DNA from 2 places in the Exiguobacterium sp. s168 genome. Region 1 is predicted to be linked to the other one. Evidence: a T-box and tRNA genes for the amino acid it is inferred to sense, from the RefSeq annotation. Region 1 holds a T-box; the other holds one or more tRNA genes.
What was found. A T-box is a leader RNA that pairs with one kind of tRNA and senses whether it is charged. The one in region 1 lies ahead of leuS (leucine--tRNA ligase), so its partner is inferred to be a tRNA-Leu.

Region 1 (5,484 bases):
GATTTCCGAATACTCGATTCTTTGGACGATCAACGGAGCACTCATCGTGTTCGCGCAACCTTTACTAACACCAATTCTTCGTTGGTTTGGAGATGACTTAAAACGACAACTGATGACCGGTACCGGAATCTTCCTCTTGTCTTATCTGATCGTTCCGTTCGCCGGTGGCTTCAAGATGTTCCTCGTCGCGATGATCATCCTGACGGTCGGTGAGATGTTCATCTGGCCAGCGGTTCCTGCTATGGCGGCGAGACTCGCGCCAATCGGAAAAGAAGGAGAATTTCAAGGGTACGTTAATATCGCTGCTTCAGCAGGACGGATGATTAGTCCGACCGTTGGAGGGTTGATCTACGACTTATCCGGTATGTCAGCGGTCTTCTTGACATTGATTGGATTGATCCTGTTAGCGGGCGTCGTCTTCCTTCGTGCCATTCCTAAAATCACATCATGAGCATCATCTGTGAGACAGCGGACACTTTGATCCGCTGTCTTTTGTTACGTCTTTCGTTCTAAGAACATAAAATAAACATTTAATAATATGGAATATTTCGGCAAAGAAACGGGTACTTTCTAATCAAGAACTTGAAAAGAAAGGTCATATGAACATTGCTTCTTTTTTGACTGGAGGTGCACGAATGGAAAGGTGTCAATTCATCACAGATGCCGCAACTTGGACGACACACGTACAGCAACAGCCTCTTGATATCTTCTACAGTCACCAATACGTCATGCTCAACGCTAGACCGTCTGAGCAAGCGGTGCTATTCCGTTATGAAGGTGATGCAGGAACACTATTTTATCCCTTTTTAAAGCGTCGGATTTTTGATACACCTTATTCAGATCTCATCACGCCGTATGGCTACGGTGGACCGGAAATCATTGGTCAACTGACTGCGACTGAAATGCAGCATGCACGCTTATTGTTCGAAAGGTGGGCAGAGCGAGAATTGATCGTTTCGGAAATGATTCGCTTTAATCCATTGACGGGGAATGAACGCTTCATGCGGGATTGGACGAAAGTCTCTTTCATCCGTCATACGACGAGTATCGATTTACGCCCTTCAATAGAGGACATCATGCAAACATTTCATAAGAAGACGAGAAGTATGATTCGCAAATCGCTTGCCTCTCCTTTAACTGTTAGAACAGGAACACGAGACGACCTATCTGTTTTTGTAGCGTTGTATCATGAAACGATGGACCGGAAGAATGCTTCGGCTCATTACTATTTTACAGCGAATTATTTTGAGCAATTATTTGAAGCAAATCGCCTCTGTGAGCCATTGTTACTGATTGCGGAAATCGACGGAGAACCTGTTGGTGGATACTTCGTATTGCTCGGAAAAGAATATGCCCACGGTCATTTGATTGGTTGTAAGCGGGATGAAGCGAAGGTGTTTCCGAATCAGCGACTCGAGTACGAAGCGATTCTTCAGGCGAAAGCACGCGGTCTCGTCGAACAACATCTCGGGGGTGGATATCAAGAACGGGATAGTCTCTTTGAGAGTAAATGCCGCTATACTGGATATCGACTATTTGAGTATCATCAAGGAAAATCGATTCTTCAACCAGCCATATACGATCAGTTATGTATACGATACGGGTCAGATGCCGATTCGGATTATTTTCCGGCTTACCGACAAACCAGTGTCCAAATGGCGACAAGTTAAACAGTAAGTAAATGAAGAAGGTGAAACGACTGCATTGTGTAGTCGTTTTTTTGATATGCTGAAATCATGATAGATCAATAAAGGGGGATGTGTCTTGAAAAAACGAGGTCTTATTTTTGATATGGATGGGGTCATCTTAGATAGTGAAATTCGCTACTTTGAGGTCCATCAGCAGATGTTTAAAACGTTATCGATTCCGCTCGATCCGGTTCAGTATGCGACGTTCATGGGAAAAACAGGAGATGAGATGTGGGAAGAACTTGTCGCGCAACACGACCTTCCAGAAACAGCGAGTGCGTTACTTGAAGAAGAATATCGCTTGTTTCAAATTCATGCAAAACCGGAAGAATGTGGTTTAAAAGAGGGAGTCAAACAAGTCATCGAACAAGCGGCGTCTCTTGGTTATGATATCGGGATCGCCTCTTCAAGTTCGCTTCAAAAAATCGAAGGCGTCATCCGTCATTATGAGCTTCCAATCACGCATTACGTCAGTGGGGAAGAAGTCGTGCGTTCGAAGCCAGATCCTGCGATTTTTCGACTTGCAGCATCACGAATCGGACACGCACCTGAAGATTGTCTCGTCATCGAAGACGCTGCGAACGGGATGATCGGTGCAAAAGCAGCAGGCATGGAAGTGATTGCGCTTCTCGATGACCGGATGCCGACGCAACGTCTAGAACAAGCGGATCATGTGGCGCGATCGCATGCAGAAATCGAGGAAATTTTACGGAAGCGTTGACGCTTGAGGAAGAAACAGATTACACTAGGAAAAGATAGTCAATTGCATGGAACTGAAGTAGTAGGGGAAAGGTGCCGTCAAGAGAGCTGGTGGAAGGTGCGAACCAGTCGGTAACAACCGTGAACTCGTCAGGGAGCACGATTCGTGAAGTCGTAGTAGCGAATCCGGTCTTTCACACCGTTATCCGTGAATCAAGCGGTCTGTCATAGACAGACAACGTGGGTGGTACCGCGGAAGCCAAACCGGTCTTTCGTCCCTATTCCTAGGGGCGGAGGACCGGTTTTTTTAGATTAGAGGAGGAAAAGACATGCCGTACAATCATCGCGAAATCGAACCAAAATGGCAGGCGCGTTGGGATCAAGACAACGCCTTCGTCACGACAGAAGATCCAGAAAAAGAAGGGTTTTATGCCCTTGATATGTTCCCGTATCCGTCAGGTGCCGGACTCCACGTCGGTCACCCTGAAGGCTACACAGCAACGGATATCCTCGCACGGATGAAACGGATGCAAGGATATAACGTCCTTCACCCGATGGGATGGGATGCGTTCGGGTTACCAGCAGAACAATATGCCCTCGATACAGGGAATGACCCACGTGAATTCACAGCAAAAAACATCGAGACGTTCAAGCGTCAGCTGAAAGAACTTGGATTCTCCTATGACTGGGATCGTGAAATCAACACGACGGATCCGAAGTACTACAAATGGACACAGTGGATCTTTACGAAGTTGTATGAAAAAGGACTTGCGTTCGTGGACGAAGTCGCGGTCAACTGGTGCCCGGCACTTGGAACCGTTCTTGCGAATGAAGAAGTCATCGACGGATTATCTGAACGCGGAAACCATCCGGTCGTGCGTGTCCCGATGCGTCAATGGGTCTTGAAAATCACGGAATATGCAGATCGTCTTCTTGAAGATCTTGATGACCTTGATTGGCCGGATTCTGTCAAAGAAATGCAACGGAACTGGATCGGAAAATCAGAAGGTGCTGAAATCGACTTCACGATTGATGGACACAAAAAACAAGTCACGGTCTTTACGACACGTCCGGACACAATCTTTGGTGCGACGTACCTCGTGCTTGCGCCGGAGCATCCATTCGTAGCTGACATCACGACAGCGGATCACAAGGAAGCCATCGATACGTACATTTCGCAAGTCCAAACAAAGTCGGATCTCGAGCGGACGGATTTAGCGAAGGAAAAAACAGGTGTCTTCACGGGTGCTTTTGCCGTCAACCCAATCTCAGGCGATCGCCTTCCAATCTGGATCGCTGATTATGTCCTTGCTTCGTATGGAACGGGTGCAATCATGGCTGTTCCAGGACACGATGAGCGTGACCATGAATTCGCGAAACAATTTGACTTGCCAATCGTTGAAGTCGTCGCGGGTGGAAACGTTGATGAAGCAGCCTATACAGGAGAGGGCGAACACGTCAACTCACATATGCTTGATGGTCTTGGAAAACAAGAAGCAATTGAGACGATGATTGCTGAACTCGAAACGAATCAAGTCGGACGTAAGAAAATCACGTATCGTCTCCGCGACTGGTTGTTCAGTCGTCAACGGTATTGGGGCGAGCCGATTCCAGTCGTTCATATGGAAGATGGTTCGATGAAGACGCTCAGCCAAGAGGAATTACCGCTTGAACTTCCGATCATTCCGGAAATCAAACCGTCTGGTACAGGCGAATCACCACTTGCGCTTGCGGAAGACTGGTTGGATTATACGGATCCCGAAACAGGAATGAAAGGGCGTCGCGAGACGAATACGATGCCACAATGGGGCGGAAGCTGCTGGTATTATCTTCGTTTCATCGATCCGCACAATGAAGAGGCGATCGCAGATCCAGAAAAATTAAAATACTGGCTTCCAGTTGATATTTATATTGGTGGAGCGGAACACGCCGTTCTCCACTTGTTGTATGCGCGCTTCTGGCATAAAGTATTGTATGATGCAGGCGTCGTACCAACAAAAGAACCATTCCAGAAGTTATACAACCAAGGGATGATTCTTGGAGAGAACAACGAGAAGATGTCGAAATCACGCGGTAACGTCATCAATCCGGATGAAATCGTCAAATCGCATGGTGCGGATACGTTACGCTTGTATGAAATGTTCATGGGACCACTCGATGCATCAGTTGCCTGGTCTGAAAACGGTCTTGACGGTGCGCGTCGTTTCCTCGACCGCGTCTGGCGTTTGTTCGAACGGACAGCAGACATTCAGGACGTCGCAGAAGTCGATGCTGACTTCGAACGGACGTACCACCAGACGGTCAAGAAGGTCACAGAAGACTTCGCGAACATCCAGTTCAACACCGGAATTTCGCAACTCATGGTCTTCGTCAACGAAGCAAATAAGCAACCAGTTCTTCCACGTCACTTCCTTCGTGGATTCATTCAATTGTTAACACCAGTCGCACCGCACCTTGGTGAGGAACTCTGGGAACAACTTGGATTTGAAGAGACATTGACGTATGCGGCATGGCCAACATTCGATGAATCGAAACTGGTCAGCGATACGATGGAATTCGTCATTCAAGTGAACGGAAAAGTTCGCTCGAAAATCGAAATCAACATCGATGCGACAAAAGAAGAAATCGAAGCACTTGCCTTCGCTGATGAAAAGACACAAGAATGGATCGGCGACAAAACAGTTCGTAAAGTCATCGTCGTACCGAAAAAATTAATCAATATCGTGGCAAACTAAGCCATAGCCCCTTTCATTCGCTTGACGCGGATGGAAGGGGTTTCTTCATTTCCGTCGCAAGTCCGCTTTTTTTTTGAACGACCTTCTGCTACACTGAATCAGAAACCGAGAAAGAAAGGCGAGTACCATCAATGAAACGATCTTATATAGTCTATACAACGATTTTTGCTGTCGTTTCGGGGTTGATCCTTTGTATACTGCTCGTCTTCTCGAAGCCGGAGACATTGTCACGTATTCAGGAAACGTTCGCGAAAATCGAGACGCAATCGAAGCATCAGGCAGCCGTTAAACAGGTGCCACCGAAAACGCCTTCAGCTATTCCAAATCCAGAAGAGCCGTTAATCAAAAATGTCCAACAAATG
Region 2 (5,484 bases), on a different contig from region 1:
TCTGTCAATCCGTACTGACTCAATTCGAATAATCCTGTTTCTCGCGGATGGTCCTTCAGCGGATAAATATCCGCCGCAAGATGTCCTTTTGCACGAATTTGTTCCGCTAAACGATTCGCCGCAAGATATTTTTCGAAATCTCCTGTCTCGACTTGCATCGGTACGACTGGTTCCGTCACGGGTGCACCATGCTCTTCGAAATAAGCACGTGTCTCCTCATCAACGGATGTCTTGTCTTCTAAAAAACGCTCGTACAATTCAATGATGTAGCCAAGGTTTGGTCCATAGAATGCTTGTTGATCTTGCTCGTGGCCTGCCATGTACGGTTCCCCCCGTTTCTATATTTCTCCCCACACATCCAGTGGATACTCGATGTGTCTCCAGCCCTCTAACTGTTAGCGCTTTCAAAAGGAATTGCATGAATAAAACGCTGAACGTCATGAGAAGGAATGATCGTGTCATTCTTCCATGAAAGTGCCTTCGTTACTATATTACTACTCTTTTCCTGTGTGTGCATTTCGAATTCCCAAATTCTCACGCTTAAATGTATAAGTTTTTCTTATGAGCGCTTAGACAGTTATTTATGATTCGTCAAAAAACCGGCGTATCCGCATTTAGATACGCCGGTTCTATCATAAGACCTTACTAAGGAACGATTGCGTCCGTTCGTGTTGTGGAGAATCAAACAATGCTTGTGGCACGTTCTCTTCGACGATATAGCCACCATCCATGAATAAGACGCGATCTCCGACCTCTCGAGCGAATCCCATCTCATGGGTCACGACGACCATCGTCATGCCTTCAAGGGCAAGTTGTTTCATGACGGCAAGCACGTCACCGACCATTTCCGGGTCAAGCGCTGACGTTGGCTCATCAAATAACATGATTTTCGGATTCATTGCAAGCGCGCGGGCAATCGCGACCCGCTGTTTTTGCCCCCCAGATAATTCACCTGGATAATTATCCGCTTTTTCACGTAATCCGACTTTATCGAGTAGTTCAAGTGCCCGCTGTTTCGCCTGTTCTTTATCCGATTTACGCACTTTGATCGGTGCAAGCGTGACGTTTTCTAGCACGGTCTTATGCGGGAAGAGATTAAAATGTTGAAAGACCATCCCGACTTCTTCCCGGACCTTGTTGATATCGACCTTTGGACTCGTAATATCGAAATCATCGATGATGACCGTGCCACCTGTAATCTCTTCCAATCGATTCAAACAGCGTAAAAACGTACTTTTCCCAGATCCCGACGGACCGATGACACAAACGACTTCTTTTTCGGCAATCGAGACGTTGATGTCTTTTAAGACTTCATTCGAACCGAATGATTTCTTTAGATTCTTTACTTCTATGATACTCATCGTAATGTAAACCTCCGTTCCAAGAACTTCGCCACTAAGGACAAGAGATAAATGATGACGAAGTACATCAATCCGACGACGGACCAGACGATGAATGGTTCAAACGTCGTTGACTGCTGAACTTGACCTTGTTGCGTCAAATCAGCGATGCCGATGATCGACAGCAACGAGGTATCTTTTAAGCTGATGATCGATTGGTTCGTAATCGTTGGTAACATCCGCCGGAATGCTTGCGGTAAGATGATCTGTACCATCGTTTGACGCCCTGTCATCCCGAGTGAACGTGCAGCTTCTGTTTGTCCTTTATCAATCGACTGGATACCAGCGCGAATGATCTCCGCAAAATAAGCACCGGCATTGATCGCGACCGTCAGTATCCCTGCATACATCCGGTCCATCGATAACCATTCGAGCGAATTGAGTCCAAAATAGATGAAGAATAACTGAACGATGAACGGCGTTCCGCGAATGACATCAATATAGACAATTGCGATCCCGTTTAAGATTTTTGATGGTGATAACCGCATCAATGCGACGACTAAGCCAATCAGAAAGCCGACGATGACCGCGATGATGAAAATATACAATGTGACTTGAAGCCCTTCCAAGAAAAATGGAAATGCGGTTTTGACCACTTCCATTGGCTATCCCACTCCCTTATCGCCTTGCGACTTATTTCAGATACGTGTCAACGATTTTATCGTATTCACCGTTTTCTTTCAGATTCGCAAGCCCTTTGTTGATTTTCTTCATCAGATCCTCGTTCTCACCTTTTAAGACAGCGATCCCGTAGTTGTCCCCGTTGAGACGGTCTCCGACAAGTTTTAATCCAAGGTTTTGTTGTTTGTTTGCATATGAGATGACAGGATAATCTTCAATCAAAGCAGCAGCGTTACCGTTCTTCACTTCTTGGAACATCGCTGGGCTGTCATTGAACTGTGTGACCGTGAAGCCCAGTTTGTCTGCGTTATCCGTTGCATATTTCGCACCCGTCGTTCCCTTTTTGACGGCTACTTTTTTCCCTTTTAAATCGTTGACGGATTTAATACCATTCTCATCTTCTTTGACGACTAGAATAAGACCAGCTTTGAAGTATGGATCCGAGAATGTGACGACTTTCTTCCGTTCTGGCGTAATACTCATACCAGCAATGGCAACGTCCAATTGATTTGCTTGAAGTGCCGGAATAATGCCGCTAAAGTCCATCGCTTCAAATTGAATCTTGAAGTTCTGATCCTTCGCGATTGCTTTCATGAGATCGATGTCGATTCCTTTGTACGTATCCCCATCTTTATATTCAAATGGTGGGTACGTGACGTCAATGCCGACCTTATACGTCTTTCCTTCAGACGACTCTTCTTCTTTCGAACCGATGCTACATGCACCAAGTACGAGAACACAGCTCATCAAGAGCGCTAGCAAGATACTCCCTTTTTTCATGTTTGTTTCCCCTCTCCTATGTGTTAAAGATTGTCTAGTTCACTTAGTACTTTCCCTGAAGAGTACCCTCTTTAAAACGTATTTTACCAGAAAAATTCTAAAAAGATAAATATTTCTGAATTTTTATTCGTTGTAATCGTTTTCTATTCAGCAACAAAAAAGAAGGCAACCCCTTGCTGGGATTGCCTCCTTCAATCATTTATGCCGCCGAGAGGACTTGAACCTCCACGGTGTTGCCACCACTAGATTCTGAGTCTAGCGCGTCTACCAGTTCCGCCACGACGACGTTGATTTATGATATTAATATAGCGGGTAACGAACTGAGTTGTCAATCATTTCGCAAGATGTTGCGAACGAACTTCTCGACGACATCATCATACAATGCCGGATCCTCAAAATAGGCCATCGCATGAGCGGCATTTGGAATGACGACGAGCTCTTTTTCCGTTGGACAAGCTTCATACAGCTCATATACCATATCTGTCGGTACAAACGTATCCGCCCCACCATGGATGAACAAAATCGGTACCTGTGCTTTTTTGACTTGTTTCAACGCTGATGCTTCACGGAACGTATAACCTGCCTTTAGCTTCGTCAATACGCTCGTCATGCCTAAGAACGGAAAGTGTGGTAGTCGATACATCCGCTTCATCTGATACGCAAGGACAGCATTGACGGACGTATAGGCACAATCAGAAATGATTCCTTTGATTTGTGGTGGGAGTTGTTCGCCACTCGTCATCAATACGGTCGCCCCTCCCATCGACACCCCATGCAAGAACAGTTTCGCATCCTGTCCGATCCGATCAATCAGATAGTTCGACCAACTGAGACAATCTTCCCGATCATGCCATCCGAATCCGATATAGTGACCGTCACTCATTCCGTGTCCACGATTATCGGGCATCATGACATGGAAACCGGCCTGATGGTACAGATAGGCGAATCCGGCTAAATCCGTTCCGACGCCTCCGTACCCGTGCACGAGAATGACGATCCGATCTGACGGAACAGGTGACGGAAGAAAATGCCCGCGTAACGTTAAACCGTCTTTCGCTTCAATCTCGATCCGCTCAAGCGGTTGCTCCTTGATCCACGTCTGACCAGGTTGCATCAATCGGACCATCTCGTCACTTAAATCTCGATTATTCGATAAGAATGGCTTTGGATTCGTGGCGATTGCCATCTCATAAAAATAATAACTCGCTGCTACTAATCCGGATCCGATGACTCCGATTCCAATTTTTGTTCTGCGACGCATCTGCCCCACTCCTTCTTTCCGTTATAGCTCGATCTTCAGTTGAGCAGCATGGTCATCCTCTTCATCCTGCAAGACTTGTTGACGTAATCGTTGTTCTTGTTGCTGACGCCGGTAGGCAAATTCCTGGACAAGCTCTGTACCCGTGAATCCATCTTCTACGAGTTCGCTCAATAATTCCGTTTCTGTCTCGACGACCTCCCCCGGACGTCGCATGACGAGAACATCTCCGACTTGTGCAATCAGCAATTCATCTTCTAGACGAAGTGCATCGTAAAATGGTTCAGGTAACGTCATTCGACGTGTCTCCGGATTGATATGGACGCGTTTATAAACGCCTAATGCTTGAAACTTACGACGTGCCATTGCGTGCTCTCCTTTTTAGTTGAACGTAAGATCGATTCGTGAATCTTTCCCTTGAATACGAACCGTCCCCGTCGCTCCATTGATTAATGTCAACTGTGGCGGTTGATGACCGATGTCAAGATCATATAAGACTGGTAAGCCCGTCTCATCCGCGAGATATTGATATACGTCTAGCCATGTCAGGTCTTCTATAATCCTTGCAGACGTACGGCCAAATAAAAAGCCAGCCGCATGGTCGAACCACCCAGCATACGCCATTTGTCGCAGCGTCCGGTGTACCTCTGCAGAATTCGCTTCAGACACCTCAAAGTACCAGAGTATCGGTTCTCCGTTGATCTCCTCACGCTGGAAACGCTGCACATCTCCATACGGTGTCCCAATCAGATGGCGAATCGTCTCCAGACACCCACCAAGTAACCGTCCAGTCACTTCTGTTCGCTCATCAAGCGCTTTCCATTCCGTCGCTTCCGTTAGCTGAAATAACGAACCTGTTGGACGTTCTTCATCAGTCCACTCGGGTTGATAACGATCGGAAGCCCATTGTGTGACGGTTCCTCCAGTTGGCGTCGCGAGCACCCGTCGCCAGGCACTTGTCGTCTCGTCCCATTCTTCACTCCGAAGCTCAACGAAATTCGGACCATGTGCTGTCGCGATTCCCGTCTGAAGCGTCAGACTGAGCAATAACGTACTGATATCGGAATAGCCAAGCAACCATTTTGTTTGGTAAGTAGCTAGCGTCAACTCGGGGAATAGATCAATGGCGCGTTCCCCGCCAAATGGCGGGATGACGGCATCAATCGTCTCATCCGTCATCATGTGATTCAATTCTTCGGCGCGTTGTTTGACCGGTGCACTCTCAGCAAGTTGATGCGACCAAATCGTTTCGCCTAAACGGACGTTCATTTGCCGTGCTTGTACCTGTTCAACTGCTTGTTCGACCCATTCCTGTTGCTGTTCACGTAATCCGGAGGAGGGCGCCGTCACTCCGATCGTTTGACCTGTCCAACCTAAAAATGGATATTTCATGGTGACCCCCTATAATGTCATAGTATGGAACTA

Region 2: it encodes a tRNA-Leu, which carries the amino acid that the T-box ahead of leuS (leucine--tRNA ligase) is inferred to sense. The anticodon was not compared.

Annotation. Positions count from the first base shown of each region.
Region 1 covers NZ_JACSNE010000002.1:248,368-253,851, reverse strand. Annotated here, with positions in the region: gene KNQ15_RS02665 (MDR family MFS transporter) at 1-451, shown strand, start outside; gene KNQ15_RS02660 (peptidoglycan bridge formation glycyltransferase FemA/FemB family protein) at 636-1,670, shown strand; gene KNQ15_RS02655 (HAD family hydrolase) at 1,765-2,409, shown strand; T-box leader at 2,448-2,670, shown strand; gene leuS (leucine--tRNA ligase) at 2,717-5,122, shown strand; gene KNQ15_RS02645 (hypothetical protein) at 5,254-5,484, shown strand, end outside.
Region 2 covers NZ_JACSNE010000006.1:89,739-95,222, forward strand. Annotated here, with positions in the region: gene KNQ15_RS05875 (2-oxoglutarate dehydrogenase E1 component) at 1-320, opposite strand, end outside; gene KNQ15_RS05880 (amino acid ABC transporter ATP-binding protein) at 633-1,361, opposite strand; gene KNQ15_RS05885 (amino acid ABC transporter permease) at 1,358-2,002, opposite strand; gene KNQ15_RS05890 (transporter substrate-binding domain-containing protein) at 2,034-2,801, opposite strand; tRNA gene KNQ15_RS05895 (tRNA-Leu) at 3,004-3,087, opposite strand; gene KNQ15_RS05900 (alpha/beta hydrolase) at 3,130-4,062, opposite strand; gene KNQ15_RS05905 (hypothetical protein) at 4,084-4,425, opposite strand; gene KNQ15_RS05910 (S66 family peptidase) at 4,441-5,451, opposite strand.